Regions from separate parts of the Janthinobacterium sp. GW821-FHT03A03 genome, predicted to be linked through region 1. Evidence: predicted binding sites of a transcription regulator. Region 1 holds the regulator's gene; the other holds the start of a gene.

What was found. The regulator LexA, encoded in region 1, represses DNA repair genes until DNA is damaged. The targets are predictions, from matches to a motif close to ACTGTATNNNNATACAGT.
Region 2: a site for LexA is predicted at 1,306-1,323, ahead of imuA (translesion DNA synthesis-associated protein ImuA). Genes of this name have one in related genera too.

The regions. Positions count from the first base shown of each region.
Region 1 is NZ_JBWKUZ010000001.1:128,648-133,007, forward strand. Features, by position in the region: gene AC07VI_RS00605 (replicative DNA helicase) at 1-794, opposite strand, end outside; gene rplI (50S ribosomal protein L9) at 930-1,385, opposite strand; gene rpsR (30S ribosomal protein S18) at 1,413-1,703, opposite strand; gene priB (primosomal replication protein N) at 1,729-2,028, opposite strand; gene rpsF (30S ribosomal protein S6) at 2,049-2,435, opposite strand; gene lexA (transcriptional repressor LexA) at 2,701-3,333, shown strand; gene AC07VI_RS00635 (cystathionine gamma-synthase family protein) at 3,544-4,360, opposite strand, start outside.
Region 2 is NZ_JBWKUZ010000001.1:264,454-268,813, reverse strand. Features, by position in the region: gene AC07VI_RS01210 (putative Na+/H+ antiporter) at 1-1,137, opposite strand, end outside; gene imuA (translesion DNA synthesis-associated protein ImuA) at 1,344-2,054, shown strand; gene AC07VI_RS01200 (Y-family DNA polymerase) at 1,984-3,471, shown strand; gene AC07VI_RS01195 (glutathione S-transferase N-terminal domain-containing protein) at 3,551-4,255, shown strand; gene AC07VI_RS01190 (alpha/beta hydrolase family protein) at 4,326-4,360, shown strand, end outside.

The DNA of each region.
Region 1 (4,360 bases):
ACGGAGCCGAGCATACGCATGGCCAGCTGGGCGCCGCCCATCTCCATCGAGAACACGGCCACGGGCAAGCCGCTGTCGATGGCCACGTTTTCGCCGATGTTGACGGAAAACGCCGTCTTGCCCATCGACGGACGTCCCGCCACGATCACCAGGTCGCCCGGCTGCAGACCCGAGGTCATGCGGTCGAGGTCGATGAAACCGGTGGGCACGCCCGTGATTTCACTCTGGTTGTCGCGGCTGTACAGTTCGTCGATGCGCTCGACCACTTGCGTCAGCAGGGGCTGGATGGCGGTCCAGCCCTGGGCGCCGCGCGCGCCTTCTTCGGCGATGGCGAAAATCTTCGATTCGGCCTCGTCAAGCATCTGCTTGACTTCCTTGCCTTGCGGGCTGAAGGCCGTGCCGGAGATATCGTCGGCGACGGTGATGAGCTTGCGCAGCACGCCGCGGTCGCGCACGATTTCGGCATAGCGCCGGATGTTCGCAGCCGATGGCGTATTTTGCGCCATGGCGTTCAGGTAAGCGAGTCCGCCCACATCCTCGGCCTTGCCGAGCTGGGTCAGGGTTTCAAAAACAGTAATGACATCGGCTGGCTTGGAAGCGTTAACCATCTTGACGATTTGCTCGAAGATGATGCGATGGTCATAGCGATAGAAATCCTCCGCATGCATGAAGTCGGCAATGCGGTCATAGGCGGCATTGTCGCGCAGCAGACCACCGATGACGGATTGTTCTGCTTCGATCGAATGCGGCGGAATACGGAGGGAATCCAGTTGCGGATCAGAGGGGGCGTTCATGGCGCGAATTATACCCGCTTCGGCGTGCCGGCAAAAATAAAGGGCTGAAAATGAGCGAAAAAAAGGCCACAAAAAAGCCGGGCGAACCCGGCTTTTCATAGTGCGGCAGCGCTTGCGGGCCAGGCCCGCAGACGATTACGCGTTCGCGTCTGGAACGACAGCGATCACCACTTCCACGACCACGTCGGTGTGCAGAGCAACCGAAACGTTGTGCTCGCCAACGATCTTCAGCGGGCCGGTAGGCATGCGGATTTGTGCTTTTTCAACAGCAAAACCTTGCTTGGTCAGCGCTTCAGCGATGTCGAAGTTGGTGACGGAACCGAACAGACGGCCATCGACGCCAGCTTTTTGAGCAACTTGAACGGTCAGGCCGCTCAGTTTTTCGCCCTGGGCTTGCGATGCGGCCAGTTTGGCGGCAGCAGCTTTTTCCAGTTCGGCGCGCTTGACTTCGAATTCAGCCACAGCGGTTGCCGTGGCACGACGTGCCAGGCGTTGCGGGATCAGGAAGTTACGTGCGTAACCGTCCTTGACTTTGACGACTTCGCCGAGGTTACCGACGTTTACAACTTTTTCTAACAGAATGATTTGCATAGTTCTTCTCCAGGAATATCTGACCGATTAAGCGTGGTGCAGATCGGTGTATGGCAGCAGCGCGAGGAAGCGAGCGCGCTTGATTGCGGTGTCGACTTGGCGCTGGTAGTGCGCTTTGGTACCGGTCAGGCGTGCTGGCATGATCTTGCCGTTTTCCTGGACGAAGTCTTTCAGCGTGTCGACGTCTTTGTAGTCGACTTGCTCAACGTGAGCTGCCGTGAAGCGGCAGAACTTCTTACGTTTGAACAATGGGTTTTGCTGTTTGCGTTTTTCTTTAAGCTTGAGCTTATTTTTGTCGAACTTTTTACCGAATGCCATGTCAGGCTCCTGTATCTAAAATGCGCTAGTCGGGAATGACTGCACTAAAATCAATGATGTGAAACACCAAACTCTTGCTGTTGCGGCTCTTTCTGGCCAGGAAACCCGTGAACTGATAGACCCCGCCCAAGCTTGCCTGGCTGAACCGGCCTGAAATTTCGCCAGCGGCAAGCGCGGCAACATCAAACTCGGTCAAACGGGCAATTCCTGCTTCCATCTGCTGCGAACTGTGTTGCAATACTGCATTCACAATCGGCAGCCCTGCCGGGGTATAGCGCAATATTTCGCGCTCGGCAATGATGGCGGTAACTTGTAGCTGGTTCAGCGCACGATCCTGGTCAGAAATTAAGCGGCTGCGGCTGGAGCGGCTGCTGGTGCTTCGGTGCGGTGGCTTTTGGCCGCGTCTTCGCGTTGTACCGATTTCATCATCGGCGAAGGAGCTGTTTCAGCTTTCTTCATTTTAACGGTCAGGTGACGCAACACGGCATCATTGAATTTGAATGCTGTTTCCAACTCGACCAGGGTCTCGTTGTCGCATTCGATGTTCAGGCAGATGTAGTGTGCTTTAGGCAGCTTTTGGATCGAGTAAGCCATTTGACGGCGGCCCCAATCTTCCACGCGGTGAACCGAACCGCCGCGGGTGGTTACGCTGGCTTTGTAGCGTTCGATCATCGCGGGCACTTGCTCGCTTTGGTCCGGATGGACGATAAAGACTATTTCATAATGACGCATGCAAACTCCTTCAGGTCGGATTAATAATCGCCCACCCCGGCGTCAAGACGGGTGTGGGAAGGTCAGCCGAAGATTATAACCGCCTTTTGCGAACTATTCAATGATTGCTTGCGCCGCGCCCGCCAGCGACCGCCGTTCTTGCCCGAACAGCAGGTTTTCTTTCAAAATCGCTGAAAAAGGCCGAATTCCGCTTGCATAGTGGGCGATACTGTACAAAAATACAGACTGTTCATATAGACAGCATTTTAGTATGCACCCACCGCTCATGATCAAGCTGACAGCACGACAAGAACAAATCCTGAACCTGATCAAGGATGCGATTGAAAACACGGGCTTTCCGCCCACCCGTGCCGAAATCGCCAATGAACTGGGTTTCAAATCGGCCAACGCGGCCGAAGAGCATCTGCAGGCCCTGGCCCGCAAGGGCGCCATCGAGATCTCGCCGGGCACTTCGCGCGGCATCCGCCTGATCGGTGCGGCGGCCGAGGCGCTGCCGAAGGTAGCGCCGGCCCTGCTGATGTCGCTGCCCCTGATCGGCCGCGTGGCGGCCGGCTCCCCCATCCTGGCGCAGGAAAACCTGGAAGCGAGCTACAACGTCGACCCGGCCCTGTTTTCGGCCAAGCCGGACTTCCTGCTGAAAGTGCGTGGCTGGTCCATGCGCGACGCCGGCATCATGGATGGCGACTTATTGGCCGTCAAAAAGGTCGACAGCGCCAAGAACGGGCAGATCGTCGTTGCCCGCATCGGCGACGAAGTCACCGTCAAGCGCTACAAGAAGACGGGCTCCGTCATCGAACTGTTCCCGGAAAATCCCGACTTCAAGGTCATCACCGTATCGCCGGAAGACGAATTCGCCCTGGAAGGTTTAGCCGTAGGTTTGATGCGCAGCTGGCATTAAGTTGCACGCCGGGGTCAGACCCGCCGGGTCTGACCCCAGTTTTTAGTTGCCCCCGTCTCATGCCTGACACGCAAGTTTCAATGCCCGACAAAACCGTCGCGAGCGGAAGGGAAAGGTGGCCGAGAAGCGGAACCATACTCAGTACGGGGGCGCCGAGCCGGTGAGCATCGCAAGCCGCCTATACCGACGCGCAGCAGGTTTGGCTGGACATCATTCCTCAAGCGCGCTGCTGAAATCCTCGAGCAGATCCACCTCGTCCTCGATACCGACGGAAACGCGGATCAGCGACTCGGCGATGCCCATGCTGGCGCGCCGCTCGGCCCCCATCTCGTAGAAAATCGTGTGGGCGACGGGAATGACGAGGGTGCGCGTGTCACCGAGGTTACTGGCTGGAATGGCCAGATTCAGGCGATTCAGGAAATCGAAGCAATCGATGCCATCCTTCAACTCAAAACTGAACAACGAACCATAGCTGCGGAACAGGTCCGTCGCCAGCGCGTGCTGCGGGTGCGACGGCAAGCCCGGATAGTGCACGGCAGCGACGCGCGGGTCCGCCTGCAGCATCGTCGCCAGCGCCAGGGCGTTCGAGCAGGTGCGATCCAGGCGCAAGGCCATGGTTTCCGCGCCGACGGCGAGATGGTGCGCCGCTTCCGGGCCCAGCGAGGCGCCGAAATCGCGCAAGGCCTTGGCGCGGATCTGCGCGATGCCCCACTGGGCCGGCGCCGCCTTCTTGTAATTCTCGAAAATGTTCGGATACTGTGTCCAGTCGAACACACCCGTGTCCGTCAAGCTGCCGCCGAGCGCATTGCCGTGGCCGCCGATGGATTTCGTCAAGGCGTTGACCACCAGGCCCGCGCCCACGGCTTTCGGGCGGAACAGGTAGGGCGTCGTCATGGTGTTGTCGACGATGTACAAAATGCCCTTCTCGCGGCACAGGTCACCGATTTTTTTCAGGTCAGCGATTTGTGTGCGCGGATTGGCAATAGTTTCCACGAAAACAATCCGCGTGGCCGGCGTGATGGCGGCC
Region 2 (4,360 bases), 140 kb from region 1:
ATTGGCGATGACGGTCAGGCCGCCGCCGGCCACGGCGCCGGCCATCAGCATGTATTTCGCTTCGTCCGTCATGCCGACGATCAGCGAACCGAGGTAGGTGAGGGCCGCATTGTCCGTGATCGCCGTCAAGCCCAGGGCGCCGAAGAACAGGGCCAGCGGCTTCAGGCTCGAGACGATGGGCTGCAGCCACCATTGCTGCATGCCGCCCAGTACCACCAGGCCGCCGAGGAAGAAGCCGACCAGCAAACCTTCCTTGAGGATCAGCGGGCTTTGATAACGCTCATACGCCTGCACGAAGCCGAGGAAGAACAGGAACAGGCCGATGAACAGCACGGGATGATGCGCCAGGGTCACGACGCCGGCCAGCACGATCATGTGCACGAGGCTGACGGCCAGCGGCACTTTCGGCGCTTCCACTTCACCGGCCTTCGGCTTGATGTCGGAGGTGTTGCTGTGCAGGTATTTGCGCAGCAATATGCTCACGCCCGTGGCATTGACCAGCACGGCGATGGCGGCCTTCCAGCCGAAATGGCTGGCCATGTAGGCGCTGTCCCAGTTCCATGTGGTGGCCACCATCAGCACGGGCGGCGCCGCATATGAGGTGAGGGTGCCGCCGATGGAAACGTTGACAAACAGCACGCCCAAGGCGCCGTATTTCAGCCATTCAGGGATGCCCGGACGGAAGATTTGCGGCGCCAGCATCAGCGCGGCCAGGGTCATGGCGGCCGGTTCCGTGATCAGGGAGCCCGTCAGGGGCACGAGCGCCAGGCCCAGCCAGACGAGGGCCAGTTCCGTGCGCAGCGGCATCACGCGCGCCACGCCTTTCAGCAGGCGCTGCACGGCGTCGAGCACGGGGCGCGAGGCGGCCACGACCATGACGACGAAGACGAACAGCGGCTCCGTGTAATGGCGCGACTCCGCATATTCGATGGCCGCATCGCTGCCCGAGACAAAGGCCATGATGATGATCAGGATGAAGGCCCAGAAGCCGAACACGACTTCCACTTCGCCCAGCAGGTGCAGCAGGCCCGCATGGCGGGGGTGGCGCCGCGATAATGTTTCAAACGACTTGGCGGCGAAGGTGTGGATGAGCGCAAGGCCGAAGACGATGGCGCTGATGAGTTGGATGGTGGTCAAATGCGTTTCCTTATGGACGGAGGAAGCCGCCCGGTGCATTGCCGAGCGGTAAGGAGAGTGCTTATGGTACAGCAATCGATGCGGGAAACGGGGTTTTTCGGACGTGGCGGAGCGGCCCCGGGCACGCTCTCTGGCAGATAAGCCTTGCCAAAAGCAGGGCTGGATAGTACTGTATATGCATACAGTATTCATCTTCATATTCAATTATGCAACATTCCCAATTGATGGCGTCGCCGGAAGCCTTGCACCCGTCTTTATGGCGCGCATCGCAGCTGGGCCAGGGCGCCGCGCGCTGCCTGGACACGGGCTTTGCCGCCCTGTCGGCGCAGCTGCCCGGCGGCGGCTGGCCCAGCGGCAGCCTCATCGATCTGCTGGTGCAGCAGCCGGGCAGCGGCGAATTGCGGCTGCTGGCGCCCGCGCTGGCGCAGCTGCCGGGCTTGCCCATCGTGCTGCTGCAGCCGCCCCATCCGCCGCAGGCGCTGGCCCTGGCCGCGCAGGGCCTGGCGCCGTCGCAATTGCTGTGGCTCAAGAGCGCCGGCAGCAACGATGCCTTGTGGGCGGCGGAAAACATCTTGCGCAGCGGCACATGCGGCGCCCTGCTGTTCTGGCAATCGCACGTGCGCGCCGACAGCCTGCGCCGGCTGCACCTGGCGGCGCAGTCGGGCAACACCCTGTTCTGCATGCTGCGCCCCTTGCACGGCGCGCAGGATGCGTCGCCCGCGCCCTTGCGCCTGTCCGTGCGCCCGGCCGCCGGCGGCATCGAGATCGGCTTCATCAAGCGCCGGGGACCGCAGCGCGACGCGCCCCTGTTCCTGCCCCTGCAACCTCCTTCATTATTGCTGCGCCATGCGACTCTGGATCGGCCTGTACCTGCCCCGGCTCCCGCTCGAAGTGTTTTGCCCGCGCTGGTCGGCTGACAGCCTCGGCGTGGTGCTGGAGCAGGAGCAAGTGATGGCCCTGTCGCCGCTGGCGCGGGCGGCCGGCATCCGGCCCGGCATGCGCCGCGCGGGCGCGCTGATGCTGGCGCCGCAGGCGCGCCTGCACGAACGCTCGCCCGAGCTGGAAGCGCAGGCCCTGCAGGCGGTGGCGCTGGCGCTGCTGCAATATTCGCCGCTGGTGGCGCAGGGCGAGGAAGCGACCCTGCTCGTCGACGCGGGCGCCAGCCTGCGCCTGTTCGGCGGCGTGCGCGCCCTGTGCCGGCACATCGCAGCCAGCTTGCGCGCGCTCGGCTACACGGCCCAGCTGTCGTGCGCCCCCACGGCGCGCGGCGCCTGGCTGCTGGCGCGCGCCGCCACGCGCCGGGGCCGGACATTGAGCATGGACAGCCTGGTGCGCCGTCTCGACGGCCTGCCGTGCGCCCTGCTGCCGCCCGCGCGCCCCTGGCTGGACTGGCTGGACGGCATCGGCTGCCGCACTCTGGGGCAGCTGCGCCACTTGCCCCGGCCCGGCTTGCAGCGCCGTTGCGGCACAGCCTTGCTCGACATGCTCGACGACGCGCATGGCCACGGCGCGGAACTGTTCGTGTGGCTCGAGGCGCCGCCCACGTTCCGCGCCAGCCTGGAACTGTTCGACCGCGTCGAGCACGCCGACGCGCTGCTGTTCGGCGCGCGCCGCCTGCTGCAGCAGATGACGGGCTGGCTGTGCGCGCGGCAATTCGCCGTCGAGCGCATACAGCTGCTGCTGGCGCACGAGCGGGGCAGGGTGGCGCGTCCGCCCACCGTCATCGAGCTGGTCCTGGGCGAGGCGGTCTGGCGCGACGAGCATCTGTTGCGTTTGCTCAAGGAGCGCCTGGCGCAGCTGGCGCTGGACGCGCCCGTGATCGGCCTCACCCTGGAAGCGCTGCAGGTGCAGCCGATGGCGCCGCCCAGCGACAGCCTGTTCCCGGAGCCGGGCGGCACGCCGCAGGAGCGCCAGCGCCTGCTGGAATTGCTGGTGGCGCGCCTGGGCATGGACAATGTCCTGCAGGCCGCGCCGCGCGCCGATTACCGCCCCGAGGCGGCCAACCGGTGGCTGCCGCTGCCCGCCAGGGGCGGCGGGAAAAGCGCGGCGCCCGACTTGCCGCCCGGCTTGCCCGGCATGCCCCGTCCCGCCTGGCTGCTGGCCCAGCCCATCGCCCTCCTGATGCGCGAGCACCGGCCCTTCTATGGCTCGCCCCTGAAAATGGTGTCCGTTGCCGAGCGCATCGAGGCGGGCTGGTGGGGGCAGTCGCAGGCGCGCGATTATTTTATTGCGGAAGGCCTCGACCACGCCCATTACTGGGTCTACCGCGAACGCATCGCCGGCAGCGGAGAAGACGCCGCGCCGCGCTGGTTTTTGCACGGCTTGTTTGGCTGAAGGCGTTGTCCTGCTGAAACTGCCATGCTTGGCTATACTGGCTTTCTTGCGCCACGTCATACACTCAATAAGGATTTTCATGTCCCAACTTTCCGACTTCCCCATCACCCGTAAATGGCCTGCCCTGCATCCCGAGCGCCTGCAGCTGTACTCGCTGCCCACGCCGAACGGCATCAAGGTGTCCATCCTGCTGGAAGAGCTGGGCCTGGCGTACGAGCCGCACCTGGTCAGCTTCGAGCAGAACGACCAGCTGTCGCCCGCCTTCCTGTCCCTCAATCCGAACAACAAGATTCCCGCCATCCTCGACCCGGATGGTCCCGGCGGCAAGCCGCTGGCCCTGTTCGAGTCGGGCGCCATCCTGCTGTACCTGGCGGAAAAGACGGGCGAGTTCCTGCCGCAGGACGCGGGCTTGCGCTATGAAACCATCCAGTGGCTGATGTTCCAGATGGGCGGCATCGGCCCCATGTTCGGCCAGGTGGGCTTCTTCCACAAATTCGCCGGCAAGGAGTACGAAGACAAGCGTCCGCTCGAGCGCTATCTGGGCGAAGCGAAGCGTTTGCTGGGCGTGCTCGAGCAGCGCCTGCATGGCCGCGACTGGATCATGGGCAGCCAGTACACGATTGCCGACATCGCCATCTTCCCGTGGGTGCGCTGCCTCGTGGGCTTCTATGGCGCCGGCGAGCTGGTCGGTTTTAACAATTTTCCCAACGTGCAGCGCGTGCTCGATGCGTTCCTGGCCAGGCCAGCCGTTGCCAGGGGCGTGGATATTCCCAAGCGTGGTTAAAGCAGGCGGCGGCCGGGCGGCGCTACAATGCGCGATCGGCCGCACTGCGCGGCAGCTTTGATCTGAGACAATGAAATCCACCCGGCAAGACTTTCCCGGTGCGCA